One region of the Clostridium sp. TJA038 genome, then DNA from elsewhere that is predicted to be linked to it. Evidence: a T-box and tRNA genes for the amino acid it is inferred to sense, from the RefSeq annotation. Region 1 holds a T-box; the other regions hold tRNA genes.

Region 1 (5,778 bases):
ATAGTTCAGAAGTTAAATGGTGAAGAAGTTTATATTCCAACTCCTGAGGAGAAAATAGATATGTGTATAAGACATTATAATTTAGCTCTTAAATATGATGGAGAGTATAAAGCTGTAAGAGAAATGAGAAAACATGCAGCTTGGTATATAAAAGGACTAAATAACTGTACTGAAATTAAGAATAAATTAAATTTAGAAGCAAATCCAGAAAAAATAATGGATATACTTAAAGAGTATAAAGAATATTTAATGAAAAATAATTTATAATATCTATCATAAATGGGTATATAGGTGGATATAATAAATCATTAGTTAAAGGTTAAATGTTTAATTTATACAAATAAAGGTGAGAATGAAAGCTAAATAATGCTTTTTTATTTAGTGGAATATATCTTATTTAATATATGGTTTGACATAATAATCTTTAAGAATTATAATAATTTGAATAATTAGGCTTAATAATCTTAAAGTTTTTATGAATTGTATATTAACAGGTTAAGTTTAAATATGATATTATAATAATATGTTCAAAGGGGAGAAAGAAAATGAGCGAAAAAAAACATATCATGACTTATGAAGGTGTTAAAAAGTTAGAAGATGAATTAGAATATCTTAAAACAGTAAAAAGAAAAGAAATAACTGAAAAGATAAAAGTTGCTTTAGGATACGGAGATTTAAGTGAAAATTCAGAATATGATGAGGCTAAAAATGAGCAAGCTTTCACTGAAGGTAGAATAATTCAATTAGAAAACATGCTTAAAAATGCTGTTGTTGTTGATGAATCTGAAATATCAACAGATATAGTTACAGTTGGATCAATAGTTAAGGTTATGGACTTTGATTTTGATGAAGAAGTTGAGTATTCAATAGTTGGTTCAGCAGAAGCAGATCCAATGAACTATAAAATATCAAATGAATCACCAGTTGGTTCAGGATTAATGGGTAAAAAAGTTGGAGATGTTGTAGAGATAGAAGTACCAGGAGGAACTACTAAGTTCGAAATTCTTGGAATAAGAAGATAGATAATTTATAGATGGAGGGATTTTTAAATGTCAAATGAGGAAATAAATATTCACGAAGCCGAAGATCAATTAAGTGAACAAGAAATGTTAAGAAGACAAAAGCTTTCAGATTTACAGGAAGCTGGTAAGGACCCATTTGATGTATACAAGGTAGAAAGAACACATTCTTCTGCTGATGTAAAAAACAATTTTGAAGAGTTAGAAGGCAAAGAAGTAAAAGTTGCTGGAAGACTTATGTCAAAAAGAGGTCAAGGTAAAGTTGTATTTGCTGATTTAGCAGATTTACCAGGAAAAATTCAATTGTTCATTAAAATTGATAATGTTGGAGAAGAAGCTTTAAAGGAATTTAAATCTTTTGACTTAGGAGACTGGGTTGCTGCAACAGGTGAAGTATTTAAAACAAAAATGGGAGAGGTTTCTATTAAGGTAACTTCTTTTGAATTAATATGTAAGTCATTAAAACCATTACCAGAAAAGTGGCATGGTTTAAAAGACCCAGATTTAAGATACAGACAAAGAGAAGTAGACATAATAACAAATCCAGAAGTTAAGGATACTTTTATTAAAAGATCACAAATAATAAAAGCTATAAGAGAATTCTTAGATAATAGAGGATTTTTAGAAGTAGATACACCAATTCTTTCACCAATAGCTGGTGGTGCTGCTGCTAGACCTTTCATAACTCATCACAATGCTTTAGATATAGATATGTATTTAAGAATAGCAACAGAATTATACTTAAAAAGATTAATAGTTGCAGGATTTGAAAAAGTTTATGAAATGGGTAAAAACTTTAGAAACGAAGGTGTTTCTGTAAGACACAACCCTGAATTTACTGCTATAGAACTATATGAAGCTTATGCAGATTATAATGATATGATGGAAATCATGGAAAATATGATTGCATATGTATGTGAAAAAGTAAATGGTTCAACAAAAGTTATGTATGAAGGAACTGAAATAGACTTTACACCACCATGGAGAAGATTAACTATGGTAGATGCTGTTAAAGAATTTGCAGGTATAGACTTCAATGAAATAAAGAGTGATGAGGAAGCTAGAGAAATAGCTAAAGAAAAGAATTTAGAATTCCCTAAACCATTAGATAAAGTTACTAAAGGTGAAGTTTTAAATATGTTATTTGAAGAGTATGGAGAAGATAAGTTAATACAACCTACTTTCTTAACAGATTATCCAGTAGAGATATCACCTCTTACTAAGAAAAAAAGAGGAAATGAAATGTTTACTGAGAGATTTGAAGGATTTGTATATGGTAGAGAAGTGTGTAACTCATACTCAGAGCTTAACGACCCAATAGTTCAAAGAGAAAGATTTGAACAACAAGCTAGAGAAAGAGAATACGGTGATGATGAAGCATACATGTTAGATGAAGAATTCATGAGTGCTTTAGAAACTGGTATGCCTCCAACTGGTGGATTAGGAATTGGAATAGACAGAATGATAATGTTCTTAACTAACTCTTCATCAATAAGAGACGTAATTTTATTCCCAACAATGAAACCACAAGGTTCTTCAAAAATTGAAGTTAAAAATGAAGAAAAAGTTGTTTCCTCTACTCCAGTAGAAAAAGAAAAAGTAGATTTTTCAAATGTAAAAATAGAGCCTATCTTTAAAGATATGATTGATTTTGAAACATTTGCTAAATCTGATTATCGTGCAGTTAAAATTCTTGCTTGTGAAGCAGTTCCTAAATCTAAAAAGCTTTTAAAGTTTACATTAGATGATGGAGAACGTAAAGACCGTGTTATTTTAAGTGGTATTCATGAGTATTATGAACCAGAAGAACTTGTTGGTAAAACAGCAATTGCTATTGTAAACTTACCACCAAGAAAAATGATTGGTATAGCTTCAGAAGGTATGTTAATTTCAGCAGTACATGAAGAAGATGGTCGTGAAGGACTTAACCTTCTTATGGTTGATGATAGAATTCCTGCAGGAGCAAAATTATACTAGTATTCAAAAATAATTTTTAAATAAGGACACTTTCAATTGATAATTAAAGATTGAAAGTGTCCTATATTTTTATAAAGAAAATTATATTAAAATATATTTTTTTATACTTAGAAGTTAATTTAAAAAATTAGACTTTTTTATAAAATTTTATGAAAAAACTATTGTATTTTATTTCAAATATGGTATAATAAATTTGTAAATGTTCCTCGGTAGCTCAATGGTGGAGCACTCGGCTGTTAACCGATAGGTTGGAGGTTCGAGTCCTCTCCGAGGAGCCATTTTTTTTGCTCAAAATTAGCTTAGAAAGAATTTATAAACATATAAATTTATATGCTTATAAATTCTTTTTTTATTGACATATAATTTAGTTTTGATAAAATTAAGAATATAACTAAATAAGTACTATGATAAAGAAGAGTAGTTTTAAAATCTTTTTTAGAGAGATAGCGGTTGGTGTAAGTTATTAAAGATTTAAAATGAAGGGAGCTTTTGAGTACAATTATTGTGAGAGATGAGCTTTTGCTAAAAAGGGTGGAACCGCGGAATTTTATTTCGTCCCTTTGAATGTAATGGCTTTTTTTATTTATATAAAGCCCTTAGGCTGTTAATCTAGAATAAGTATTTCTAGCAGTTAATAAAAGCTGTTAGAAATATTTTTCAAGGAAGTTTAAAGTTCTTTATAAAGTGAAGAATTAATATAAAATAATTTATTTAATTTAGATGGAGGTAATTGTAATATGGCAGTAGAAAAAACTATGGATAAAATAGTAGCCTTATGTAAAAATAGAGGATTTATATTCCCAGGCTCAGAAATATACGGTGGACTTGCAAACTCATGGGATTACGGCCCATTAGGAGTTGAATTTAAGAATAACGTAAAAAAAGCTTGGTGGAAAAAGTTTGTTCAAGAGAGTAAATATAATGTTGGATTAGATTCAGCTATCTTAATGAATAGAGAAGTTTGGGTTGCATCAGGTCATGTTGGAGGATTTTCAGATCCTTTAATGGATTGTAAAGAATGTAAAGCTAGATTTAGAGCTGATAAATTAGTTGAAGACCATATGACTGCAAACGGAGCAGAAGTTGCTACAGCTGATGGATGGAGCAATGAAGAATTAATGGACTACATAGTTAAAAACAACATAGTTTGTCCAAAGTGTGGAAAATTAAATTATACAGACATAAGAAAGTTTAATTTAATGTTTAAAACTTTCCAAGGAATAACTGAAGATAGTAAAAACGAAGTATATTTAAGACCAGAAACTGCTCAAGGTATATTCGTAAACTTTAAATCAGTTCAAAGAACTACAAGAAAGAAAATACCATTTGGTATAGCTCAAATTGGTAAATCTTTCAGAAATGAAATAACTCCAGGTAACTTCACTTTCAGAACTAGAGAGTTTGAACAAATGGAGCTTGAATTTTTCTGTAAACCAGGAACTGACTTAGAATGGTTTAATTACTGGAAAGATAGTTGTTGGAACTTCTTATTAAACTTAGGAATGAATGAAAATAATATAAGAATGAGAGACCATGGAGAAGAAGAATTAAGCTTCTACTCAAATGCTACTTCAGATATAGAATATTTATTCCCATTTGGTTGGGGAGAACTTTGGGGAATAGCTGATAGAACAGACTATGACTTAAAGAAACATGCTGAGCACTCAGGACAAGATATGAGTTACTTAGACCCAACAACAAATGAAAAATATGTACCATATGTTATAGAACCATCATTAGGAGCTGATAGAGTTGCTTTAGCATTCTTAGTTGAAGCTTATGATGAAGAAGAGTTAGAAGGAGCTAATGGAAAAGTAGATGTAAGAACAGTTATGCACTTACACCCAGCTTTAGCACCATTTAAAGCTGCTATATTACCACTTTCTAAAAAATTATCAGAAAAAGCTGATGAAGTATACGCTGAACTTAGCAAACACTTTAATGTTGATTATGATGAAACAGGAAGTATTGGTAAGAGATATAGAAGACAAGATGAAATTGGTACTCCTTTCTGTATAACAGTTGATTTCGATACTTTAGAGGATGGATGTGTAACTGTAAGAGATAGAGATAATATGGAACAACAGAGAGTTAAAATTGAAGATGTTAAAGCTATAATTGAAAAAAGCTTAGAGTTTTAATTAAAAGTAAAGCTTATAAATATTTTAAAATATTTATAAGCTTTTTTATTTAATTTAGAACCTTACTAATTTTTTATAAATAAGTTAAATTTAATTGTATAATATTTTAAGGTGGGTAAATTTATAAAAACAAGTGGTATTATTATAATTATTTTTAGGAGGTATTAAAATATGGTTATTTTAAATGAAGGAGATAAAATAGGTATAATAAGTTGTTCAAATGGAATTAGTTTAAGAAATAAATTTGTTATAGATGCTTTAAAGGATAACTTAAAGTTATTAGGAATCAATACTTTAGAAGCTGATACATTATATGCAAAGGAATATAACCTTTTTAGTGGAACAGGAGAAGAAAAAGCTAGAGCCTTAGAAAAGCTTTTTTTAAATAAAGATATAAAAATGATTTTTGATATTTCAGGAGGCGATTTAGCTAATGAAGTTTTAGAATTTCTAAATTTTGAATTAATAAAAGAAAATCCTAAACCTTTCTTTGGATATAGTGATTTAACAGTATTACTTAATGCTATATATAAAAAGACTTCTATACCTACTTACAATTATCAATTAAGAAATTTAATAGGAAATTGTGCTAAGGAGCAGTTAGGTGATTTTAAATCCTCTTTTATAGAAGGTAAAAATGA
Region 2 (5,778 bases), on a different contig from region 1:
AGAGTGTCAATGGCCTACAATGGAAAGTTGTGAAATACATTCAATGAGTATGGAATTCTTTACTTGGCCTTTTATGTATTTATTTTTTAAAGAGGATACAGATAAATATAAATTTTATCATTTAGGAGATGCAATAAAATTTATACCTTATGGAATAACTGTTGATGAATTTCAACACTTTGTATATGAAAATCCAGAAGCTACTCCAAAGGAGAGAAAAGAGGCATGGAGAAATATAGAGAAAAAATATCTTCCACATAAAAATTATGGAGAATGTGATTTCTTAGAAAGAGGGGGATGGTGGTTCCAACAAAACCACATATTCTTAGATCCTTTTTATTACATTGATTATACTTTAGCACAAATATGTGCACTTCAATTTTGGAAAAAAGATAGAGAAAATCATGAAAAAGCATGGGAAGATTATTTAAATTTATGTAATATAGGTGGGACAAAAACATTTTTAGGCTTATTAAAATATGCTAATTTAAAATCACCTTTTGAAGATGGGTGTATTAAAGAGATTCTTAGAGTAGTTGACGAATACTTAGAAAGTATAGATGATAGTAAATTTTAAAAGTTATAGAATAAAATTTTAATAGAAATTAGAATAAAAAAACTTGGAAGTATTTCTATAAAAAAATTATAGAAATGCTTCAAGTTTTTTATTATATTAATTAGTTTTCTTTGTTAGCTATTTCAAGAACTATTCTGTTTACAAAATCAGCTAGAGGCATAGCACCTTCTTCACCATTTTTTCTACTTCTTACAGAAACTTCTTTATTTTCAGCTTCTTTTTCTCCAACAACTAAGATGTAAGGAGTTCTTTCTAATCTAGCTTCTCTTATCTTATAGCCTATTTTTTCAGCTCTATGGTCAGCTTCAACTCTAACTCCTCTTCTTCTTAATTCTTCAACAACTTCGTTTGCATAATCTGCATATTTGTCTGATAGTGGAAGAACTTTAGCTTGAACAGGAGCTATCCAAGTTGGAAGAGCACCAGCGTATTTTTCTATAAGCATTGCTAATGTTCTTTCATAGCATCCTATTGAACTTCTATGAATTATATATGGACGTTTCTTTTCTCCATCTTTATCAATATAATACATTCCAAATCTTTCTGCTAAAGCGAAATCTATTTGAATAGTTATTATTGTGTCTTCTTTTCCATGAACATTTTTAAATTGTATATCAAGTTTTGGTCCATAGAATGCAGCTTCATCATCAGCTTCAGTAAATTCTATATTTAAATGGTTTAATATTTCTCTCATTATGTTTTGAGTGTTTTCCCAAGCTTTAGGGTCATTTATATACTTTTCAGTATTATTTGGGTCCCACTTTGAGAATCTGTAAGTAATATCATCAGAGATTCCTAAAGTATCCATAACATATTTAACTAAATCAACAGTATTTTTAAATTCATCTTCTAATTGTTCAGGAGTACATACTATGTGTCCGTCAGCAAGAGTAAATTGTCTTACTCTTATAAGACCATGCATTTCTCCTGAAGCTTCATTTCTAAATAAAGTAGAAGTTTCGGCAAATCTTACTGGTAAATCTCTATAACTATGTTGAGTTGCATTATATATTGCATATTGGAATGGACAAGTCATTGGTCTTAAAGCGAATACTTCACTATCCTTTTCTTCATCTCCTAAAACGAACATACCATCTTTATAGTGGTCCCAGTGTCCTGAAATTTTATAAAGGTCGCTTTTAGCCATTAAAGGTGTTTTAGTTAAAACGTATCCTCTTCTTTGTTCCTCATCTTCAATCCATCTTTGAAGAGTTTGAATTATTCTAGCTCCCTTTGGCATTAATAGAGGAAGACCTTGACCTACATTTTCATCTGTAGTAAATATTCCAAGTTCTCTACCTAATTTATTATGGTCTCTCTTTTTAGCTTCTTCTAAAGCTTCTAAATATGCATCTAATTCAGATTTTTTAGGGAAAGCAGTTCCATATACTCTTGAAAGCATTTTGTTCTTTTCGTTACCTTTCCAGTAAGCACCAGTAGATCTTAATAACTTAACAGCTTTCATTGGTTTAATAGCCATTAAGTGAGGACCAGCACAAAGGTCAACAAAATCACCTATTTGATAGAATGAAATTACTTCATCTTCTGGAAGGTCATTTATAAGTTCTACTTTATAAGGTTCATCCTTCATAAGTTCTAAAGCTTCATTTCTAGGAAGTTCAAATCTTTTTATTTCAGGATTTTCTTTTATTATTTTTTTCATTTCTTCTTCTAATTTGTTTAATTGGTCAGCAGAAAATGGCTTTTCAGTATCAAAATCATAATAGAAGCCATTATCTATTGATGGTCCTATAGCTAATTTATCTTGTGGGAAAAGTCTTTTAACAGCAGCTGCTAGTACATGAGATGCAGTATGGTTAAAAGCATGTTGACCCTCTTTAGAATCAAAAGTACATATTTCTAATGAGGAATCCTCATTAACTATAAATCTTAAGTCCTCAACTTTTCCATTTAATATACCACAACAAGCATTTCTTGCAAGTCCTTGGCTTATGCTTTGAGCTATTTCAAAAATTGATAATCCAGCTTCTACTTCCTTTACTGAACCATCTTTAAGTGTAATTTTTATCATATTAATTTCTCCTTTCGAAATAATTTTCTTTATTCTTTCATAAAAAATAAAAACTCTCGTCTCTTTTCTAAATAGAAAAGGGACGAGAGTGTATATTCCCGTGGTTCCACCCAATTTGTGTTAAAAAACACCTCTTAAAATAATCGTAACGTGATTAAACGGACTTGATTAGAGTCACTCAGAGTTAGTTTTCAACTAATTCCATTTAAAAGTACTCACAGCTATTGTACCTTCTCTCTGAAAATGTACCAAAGTTTACTCTTCTCTTCATTGTGTTAACAAACTTATAATATTTACTTAAGATTATAAGTTTATTATTTTTGTATGTCAATGGATAAAATAAAAATAAATTCTAATTTAATTTTATATAATAATTTAAATGAAATAAAATTTTAAATGTTAAAAAAATAGAATATAGATAAATATTATATCCAAATTTTTAATAAAATAATTTTAAAAAAATATTGAAATAAAATTTAAAAAATATTATAATAAAAACATAGGTTTGCAGGTGTGGCGGAATTGGCAGACGCACTAGACTTAGGATCTAGCGCCTACGGCGTGGGGGTTCGACTCCCTTCACCTGCACCAACTTATAAGCGGGTGTAGTTCAATGGTAGAACACCAGCCTTCCAAGCTGGATACCCGGGTTCGATTCCCGGTACCCGCTCCACTTTACATAATATATTAAATTTTATGCGGGAGTGACTCAATGGTAGAGTGTCACCTTGCCAAGGTGAAAGTTGCGGGTTCGAGTCCCGTCTTCCGCTCCACTTATGCGGGTGTAGTTCAATGGTAGAACACCAGCCTTCCAAGCTGGATACCCGGGTTCGATTCCCGGTACCCGCTCCAAATTATGCACCATTAGCTCAGTTGGTAGAGCACCTGACTCTTAATCAGGGAGTCCAGGGTTCGAATCCCTGATGGTGCACCAGAAGCATCCATGTTTTGGGTGCTTTTTTTTATTTTTATAAAATTTTCTAATGAAAAAAATAGTAGGTTTTTATTAAAATTAATATATAAGAGTTGTTAAATATCATTATTGCTAATTTTAGAAATTATATTTAAATATAAAAGGGGGAAATTTATGTTTAAAGAAATATTTAATAATAAAGATTTAAGTATTGTTTTTACAGGAGATAGTATAACTCATGGGGCACTTCATACTAAGGGATATAGAAGTTATACTGAATATTTTAGAGAGATATTAATAAGAAATAATAATTTTAATAATAGAAAAAATTCTAATATTAGTGTTTTTAATACTGGAATTTCTGGGGCTACAACCTTAGATATATTAGAAAATTTTGATGATTGTATAAAGAAGTATAGTCCTAATATTGTTTTTATTATGCTCGGTATGAATGATTGTGCAGAAAATAAGGTACCTTTAGAAATTTATAAAAAAAATATATTAAGAATTATAGAAAAAGTTGAGAGCTTAGGAGCTAATATTTTTATTCAAACTAGTAATATAATAAATAATGATATTAGTAGAAAAAGTATTGATGAGTATATGGATATTTTAAGAATGATTTCTAAGGAGAGAAATATATTTTTAATAGATCATTATAGAAATTGGGAAGAACTTTATAAGAAGGATTTAAATATTAAATCCTTACTTTTAAGTGATAATATTCATCCAAATGAGTTAGGACATTTAGAAATTACTAAATTTATTTTTAATAGCTTAAACATTTTAGATAAAGATGTTTTAGATTCTTTGTTAAATGACCATATCTTTTATAAAAAAGAAAAGGTAAAAGAGTTAGAGTATGTTATAGAAAATTCTTTTAATGTTTATGATATTTTTTCTGAAGAAAGTAAAAGAAAAATAGAATTGATATATAAGATAATAGTAGAGGAAAAAGGAAGTGTTTTTGAATTTATATATAGTAAGCGTTTTAGTGAAGATAGGATATTTTTTAAAAACTATATTGAATATCTAGAAGAAAGAGTGCGCTGGGAACTAAATGATGGTTCTATAGAAAGTAAGAAAAGATTTATGCTTAATTTATATAATGAAAATTTTAATATAAAATATATATTAAATAATTTTTCTGATACTGTTTTAAAATTTAATCCTAGGGTTTTATTTATATCTTTAAATGAAGAAGTAGATAATCTATATGAGTTTGAGAAAGATATTTTTAAGTTATATATTAAGACAAAGGAGATAAATACTTTTTTAGTAATAGAAAATTTATTAAATCTTAAGAAAGAGTGTATAGAAGTTATAGAAAATTTAGTTAAAAATAGAGAGATATTATTTATAAATCATTATGAATATTTTAAAAATATAAAACTTTATAATAGTGATTTTGGTGAAATATTTTTTTCGAAGAATAAACTAAGTTATAAAGGAGAAATTTTAATTGCTAGAAATCTTTTTAAAATATTTAACATATATGATGAGAAAAGTTTAATATGTAGTTTAAAGTTCTTTTAAATTTAAGCTAAATAAAAACCTAAAAAGTTTTTATTTAGCTTTTTATACGTAATTTAAGGCTCTTTGCAAAATAAAATCTTCAATAAATTCCTCAGAATATATTTTTTTTCCCATAAGGTTAAATATTAATTCTTCTCTTGCATATCCTTCCTTATATAGTTTTAAATTTTTAGTTAATTTTTTTAAAGAACCAGGAGTAAGTCCTAAAAGTATTTTAAGGTCTTTACTTGTATAAAAATTTTTTGAAAAAAGTTCATTTAAATTATTTTGCATTTCCAATTTATAATTTAAATCCACAACCTTATCTTTGTGTGGGCCTTGTTTAGATCTATGATGTTTTTTACATAAGTATTTATAATTAAGATTAAAATCTAAACCGCCTTCAGATTTATGAACTATGTGATGAATATCTGCATAATCTCCACAAATTTCACAGAAATAAGACATATAATCCTCCTTAAAAATTTAATACCCATTTATAGTAATAAAATAGCATAAAAAAACAGTTTAATCAATATAAGTTACCTGTATAAATATAGATTAAGGTATATAAAGAAATATAGGTTTTTTTACACTTTGATGTTAAAAAAAGTTAGCAATATAATTAAAATGTAAGTGTATATAAGGGGGTTTGGATATGCATAACTTATTTAAGAAAAAAACAAAAACAGAAGAAAATCCCGAAAAATTTTGGGGGGAATTAATAACTAAAAATGAAAC
Region 3 (5,778 bases), on a different contig from region 1:
CTCAACATTTATACTTTCACTATGGCCATTTAAAACTGGAACTCTAACAGTAGTTGCAGTTATTCTTAAGGTATCGTCATGAAGTATTTTTTTTGTTTCTTCAATCATTTTAATTTCTTCTTTTGAATAGCCATTATCTAAAAATACATCTATATGAGGAATTACATTTCCTAATATAGGATATGGGAATTTTTTTGTAGTTCCTTCTTCAAGGTCTAAAATACCTTGTATTCCAGCCCCTGATACTGCTTGGTAAGTTGAATAAACTATTCTTTTTATACCATACTTATCATATAGTGGTTTTAAAGCTACCATAGCTTGAATTGTAGAACAATTTGGATTAGCTATTATTCCTTTATGCCATTTTACATCTTCAGGATTAACTTCAGGAACTACTAAAGGTACTTCCTTATTCATTCTCCAAGCACTACTATTATCTATTACAATAGCTCCATGTTTTGAAAAAATAGGAGCAAATTCTAAACTTACATTTCCACCAGCTGAGAAAAGTGCAAAATCTATTTTTTTATTTTTTATATTATCTTCACATAGTTCTTCAACTATGAAATCTTGCCCCTTAAATTTTAAAACTTTTCCCTCTGATCTTTTAGATGCAAATAAATATAATTCTTTAACGGGGAAATTTCTTTCTTCAAGTATTTCAAGGAATTTTCTTCCGACATTTCCAGTGGCCCCAACTATTGCTACATTATACACAATATCCCTCCTAAATATAATCTTAATATATTCTATTTCTATATATTAAATATAGTTCAATGATAAACACTTTATCAAGTATATTTTATGATTAATTTGAAGGATTTAATTAAGTTAACTTTCATATTTAAAGAAATAATGAATATTTAAGCTTATAGGGGGAATAATAAATTTAAAAATAAATTTAAGACAGGAGAAAATAATATGAGTAAAACACCACTTAAAAAAATAATAAAAGGAAAGCTTAAATCTAATAAGGAGTTAACACCAGCAGAGAAATTAAGAGAAAAGATGAAATATGAAATTGCAGGAGAGTTAGGTTTAAGTGATAAAGTTGATAAATTTGGTTGGGGAGGATTGACTGCTGAGGAGACTGGAAGAATTGGAGGTCTTATGACAAAAAAGAAAAAGCAACTTAAATTACCAAGTAATGATGAAATATTAGGAAGAAAAAAACCTCACATTGACGAAAAATAAAAAAAGTATATAATTTTTAGGTAGAATAATATATGGGGGATTTAATTTATTATGAAGAGTTATAAAATGATGGCAAAGGTTTATGATGAGCTAATATATGAAGATGTAAATTATGAAAATATAGCAAAGTATGCCTTAGCAAAATGTGATAAATATAATATTAATAAAGAAATGTACTTAGACTTAGCTTGTGGAACAGGAAATGTTGGTGTTTATTTAGGAAAATCCTTCAAAGAAAATTATTTTGTAGACCTTTCTCAAGAAATGCTTATAGAGGCTGATAAAAAACTTAGAGAGCATAGGGTTAGAGGTAAGATAGTTTGTCAAGATATGTGTGATTTAGAACTAAATAGAAAGTTTGATTTAATAACCTGTGTTTTAGATTCAACTAATTATATTTTAGATGATGAAAGTGTAGAAAATTATTTAAGAGGGGTATATAATCATTTAAAAGAGAATGGTTTATTTATATTTGATATTAATTCATACTACAAAATTGCAGAAGTATTAGGAAATAATGTTTATACATACGATAGCGAAGAATTATTTTATGCTTGGGAAAATATTTTTGAAGATGACATAGTAGAGATGAATTTAAATTTCTTTGTGAAAGATGGAGAGGTATATGAAAGATTTACAGAAGTTCATGAAGAAAGAGCTTATAAAGAGAAAGAAATAGAAAATATTCTTAAAGGTATAGGCTTTAAAATAGAAGAAAAGCATAAGGGGTATACAGAAGAAGATGTTACACCAGATACTGAAAGAATAGTTTATATAGTAAAAAAATAACGGAGGGATTAATTATGAGTGATAAATTAATAAGAGCTATTGCTAAAGAAGGAATGATAAGAATTTTTGCAGCAGAAACTACAGAATTAGTTAATGAAGCTTCAAAAATACATGATTGCACACCTACAGCAGCGGCTGCTTTAGGAAGAATGTTAACAGCAGGTACTATGATGGGGGCAATGCTAAAGTCAGACAAAGAAGTTGTAACTTTACAAATAAATGGTGGAGGAATGGCTAAAGGTGTTACTGTAACTGCATATCCAGACTGTAGTGTTAAAGGTTATATAGGAAATCCACATGTTGATTTACCTCTAAATAAAGAAAATGGTAAACTAAATGTTGGAGAAGCTATTGGTAAAAATGGTGGATTAACAGTAATTAAAGATTTAGGATTAAAAGACCCATATGTAGGACAAGTTCCTATATATAGTGGAGAAATTGCTGAAGATTTAGCATATTACTTTACAGCTTCAGAACAAATACCTTCAGCAGTTGCTTTAGGAGTTTTAGTTGATAGAGACCATTCAATAAAAAAAGCTGGTGGGTTTATAATTCAATTATTACCAGGAGCTGATGAACTTTTAGGAGATTTATTAACATATAGATTAGATGAGATTCCTTCTTTAACAACAATGTTATCAGAAGGGAAAACAATAGAAGAAGTAATAGAGTTTATTTTTGATGGTATGGATTTAAAAATATTACAAGAGGAAACTCCAAAGTATAAATGCGACTGTTCAAGAGAAAAAGTTGAAAAAGCTTTACTTAGTATAGGTTATAAAGATTTAAAAGAATTATATGATGAAGGAAAAGAAGAAGAGTTAAAGTGTCATTTCTGTAATAAATCATATAAATTTACAAAAGAGGATATTGGTAAGTTATTAGAAGAAAAAGAAAAATCTATTGCAAAAGAAGTTTCAGAAGAAATGGAAAAAGCAGAGGAAAAAGAAGAAAAAAATAAAAAATAAAAAAATAAGTTGACAAATTAATTAGAACTTAATATAATAATAAATGTCTTGAGGAAATCAAGACATTAGGCTCGATAGCTCAGTCGGTAGAGCAGAGGACTGAAAATCCTCGTGTCGCTGGTTCGATTCCTGCTCGAGCCACCATTATTGCGGGAGTGACTCAATGGTAGAGTGTCACCTTGCCAAGGTGAAAGTTGCGAGTTCGAGTCTCGTCTTCCGCTCCAAATGCGGGTGTAGTTCAATGGTAGAACACCAGCCTTCCAAGCTGGATACCCGGGTTCGATTCCCGGTACCCGCTCCATATTTATGGCGCTATAGCCAAGTGGTAAGGCAGAGGTCTGCAAAACCTTTATTCCCCGGTTCAAATCCGGGTGGCGCCTCCATAAAAAAACATCTATAAGTTTTCTTATAGATGTTTTTTTATATAAAGATATAAAATTTTTATTATGGTTATAAAATAAAATTTAAATTAAAGATTTTATAAACTTTTCTCCAAAGTTAAGAAAGTTCAGTTCTTTAAAGACATTCTTTAAGGTTATTTCATAAAGTTCTTCTGTAGCAACAGAGGAGTTCTTTATAAATAATTTAATTACTTTTAAATTTTTATATTGAAACCAAGTCAAAACAGCAATTACATCTTTATTTATAGGTTTTTTTGAGATTTTTAAAGTATCTTCTTCTTTATAAACTATTAAATCTTTATGAGATACTGAAAAAAATTCATTAGAAGGACAAGTGTATTGAATTAATTTCACATTATCAATAGCTATTAAAAGATCTAATTTTTCCTTACAACCTGAGTCGTTAGTAATTTCTTTTTGAATTTTCACAACCTTTTCCATAATAAAATTCCCCCTACAGATATATTTATAAATTAATAGTAAAGGTTTACAAATGTTGCAATGAAGTATCAATAAAATAGTGATAAAAGCATATAATATATTAAATTTATAACTTACAATATAATATGTTTTATATAACAAGAAAATTACATTAATATTTAATGAAATTTAAATTATAAAAAAGCTTTACGTATTAATTTTATGTAAGTATTAAAAAATAAGGTAAAATATGTATTAATAATTAAGAAAGTAGATATAATATATAAATAAGTTAAGAGGAGGTAAAATATGTATTTTGCTGTTTTAATTCTTTTACTATTTATAGTTTTTTACTTAAACAAACTTTGCAATAAGGAAGTTAAAGAAAAGAAAGTTCTTAAAAATACAGGATGGAAAGTTACTCCTTATTTAAATATAAAAATAAGTTCCTTTGAAAGTAGAAGAGAATTAGAGAAAACAAGATTAAAAGAGCTTATAAAAAATAATTTGTATATTTATAGCGATGATATAGTTATATTAGAAAATGATTTAGGAAATTTTTATATAAAGTATAAGGAGGAAATACTATACTTTGATTTTTTTCTAGGAGAAAAAAGAGACAAAAGAGAGGATTTTATTTTAAATGATTACTTTTTTAGTGGAGAGCTTTATAAAAAAATTAAGGCTATACTAAAGAAATACTTATATTCTTTTAAGGAAGAAGATATTTCTGAAAATGAAAAAGGTTTTATTATAAATTTTCCAAGTGGTGATGTTTCTTTTAATATAAGAAAAGAAGAAAAAATAATCATAAATAAAGAAAAGGATTTAAATTAAATTTGTGAATTATTTTATAAAATATTTAATAAATAAATTTTAAGATAAATGTGAAGGGTAACTTTATATTTATCTTTTTTATGTGTAAAATTAATAATAAAAGAATTTAAATATAGATTATAAGATGAAGGGAGAATTTGTATGAAGATAAAAGATGTAAAAAAACTAACAAATTGCAAATTTTTAAACTTATACAAATTAGATTTAGAGAATAAATGCGGAAAATCTAAGGAATATTTTATAGCTAGTAGAAGAGATAAAAATGATTTAAGTTGTATTTTAAAAAATCATGATAAGGCAGATGGAGTTATGATAATTCCTATAACTGAAAATGATGAGTTTGTTTTAGTAAAACAGTTTAGACCAGCTATAAATGATTACATATATGAGTTCCCAGCAGGACTTATAGATAATGGAGAAGATGCAATAAAGGCAGCTACAAGAGAACTTTTTGAAGAAACAGGTCTTTTAGCTAGTGAAAGCGAGTGTTTAATTAAACCTAGTTATACTTCAGTTGGAATGTCAGATGAATCTATAGCTGTTGTTAAGATGAAGGTTTATGGAGATATTTCTACAGAAAATTTAGAAGAAGATGAAGAAATAGAAGTTATTAAAGTTCCTATAAAAGAAGGAAAGGAATTTGTTAAAAATAATAATGTATCAATAAAAACTGCATTAGTTTTAAATTTCATGTAGTTATTTAGGAGATTTTAATTAATTAAAATCTCCTAAATTTATATTAAATAATGTTTTTTGATAGATTATTAATAATTTCTTTGTTTATATCTCCTTTATGAAGTTTTAAAGCCTTTAAAGCAGCTCCTTTAATTGGAGGTAAAATAGGTTCTATTAAATTAAAGGCTGTATAATTATCTTTAAGATATTTTTCTAAAGGATTTAATATAAGTTCCTTTGCATTAAAGACACTGCCTGAGTAAGAAATATTTAAAACACCTGTAAATTCTAATTGATTTGTTATTCCATTTACCATTAAGAGACATTCTTTAGCAGCTTGTTTATAAATATCTATTGCGAATTTATCGCCATGAAGAGCAGCTTTATAAACTAACATTGCAAGACTTGCTACCTTAGTTCTATCTTGTTTATATTCATCCTTTACTAAGAATATTAAATCAAAATCTTTTTTTAAATTTAATTCCCTTTTAAAA

What was found. The T-box of region 1 lies ahead of AC4FQV_RS09695 (glycine--tRNA ligase). A T-box ahead of a tRNA ligase gene usually reads a tRNA of that ligase, here a tRNA-Gly.
Region 2: it encodes a tRNA-Gly, which carries the amino acid that the T-box ahead of AC4FQV_RS09695 (glycine--tRNA ligase) is inferred to sense. The anticodon was not compared.
Region 3: it encodes a tRNA-Gly, which carries the amino acid that the T-box ahead of AC4FQV_RS09695 (glycine--tRNA ligase) is inferred to sense. The anticodon was not compared.

The regions. Positions count from the first base shown of each region.
Region 1 is NZ_JBZEFA010000005.1:138,386-144,163, forward strand. It holds gene dusB (tRNA dihydrouridine synthase DusB) at 1-267, shown strand, start outside; gene greA (transcription elongation factor GreA) at 546-1,022, shown strand; gene lysS (lysine--tRNA ligase) at 1,050-2,996, shown strand; tRNA gene AC4FQV_RS09690 (tRNA-Asn) at 3,200-3,274, shown strand; T-box leader at 3,392-3,559, shown strand; gene AC4FQV_RS09695 (glycine--tRNA ligase) at 3,734-5,137, shown strand; gene AC4FQV_RS09700 (S66 family peptidase) at 5,309-5,778, shown strand, end outside.
Region 2 is NZ_JBZEFA010000004.1:80,461-86,238, reverse strand. It holds gene AC4FQV_RS08640 (M3 family oligoendopeptidase) at 1-577, shown strand, start outside; gene thrS (threonine--tRNA ligase) at 678-2,609, opposite strand; T-box leader at 2,685-2,889, opposite strand; tRNA gene AC4FQV_RS08630 (tRNA-Leu) at 3,117-3,200, shown strand; tRNA gene AC4FQV_RS08625 (tRNA-Gly) at 3,209-3,282, shown strand; tRNA gene AC4FQV_RS08620 (tRNA-Gly) at 3,308-3,382, shown strand; tRNA gene AC4FQV_RS08615 (tRNA-Gly) at 3,388-3,461, shown strand; tRNA gene AC4FQV_RS08610 (tRNA-Lys) at 3,468-3,543, shown strand; gene AC4FQV_RS08605 (SGNH/GDSL hydrolase family protein) at 3,697-5,058, shown strand; gene AC4FQV_RS08600 (HNH endonuclease signature motif containing protein) at 5,101-5,505, opposite strand; gene AC4FQV_RS08595 (hypothetical protein) at 5,696-5,778, shown strand, end outside.
Region 3 is NZ_JBZEFA010000001.1:345,201-350,978, forward strand. It holds gene AC4FQV_RS01600 (aspartate-semialdehyde dehydrogenase) at 1-717, opposite strand, end outside; gene AC4FQV_RS01605 (alpha/beta-type small acid-soluble spore protein) at 922-1,194, shown strand; gene AC4FQV_RS01610 (class I SAM-dependent DNA methyltransferase) at 1,246-1,983, shown strand; gene hslO (Hsp33 family molecular chaperone HslO) at 1,998-2,951, shown strand; tRNA gene AC4FQV_RS01620 (tRNA-Phe) at 3,020-3,095, shown strand; tRNA gene AC4FQV_RS01625 (tRNA-Gly) at 3,101-3,175, shown strand; tRNA gene AC4FQV_RS01630 (tRNA-Gly) at 3,179-3,252, shown strand; tRNA gene AC4FQV_RS01635 (tRNA-Cys) at 3,260-3,334, shown strand; gene AC4FQV_RS01640 (hypothetical protein) at 3,416-3,793, opposite strand; gene AC4FQV_RS01645 (hypothetical protein) at 4,082-4,609, shown strand; gene AC4FQV_RS01650 (NUDIX hydrolase) at 4,751-5,305, shown strand; gene AC4FQV_RS01655 (N-acetylglucosamine kinase) at 5,349-5,778, opposite strand, start outside.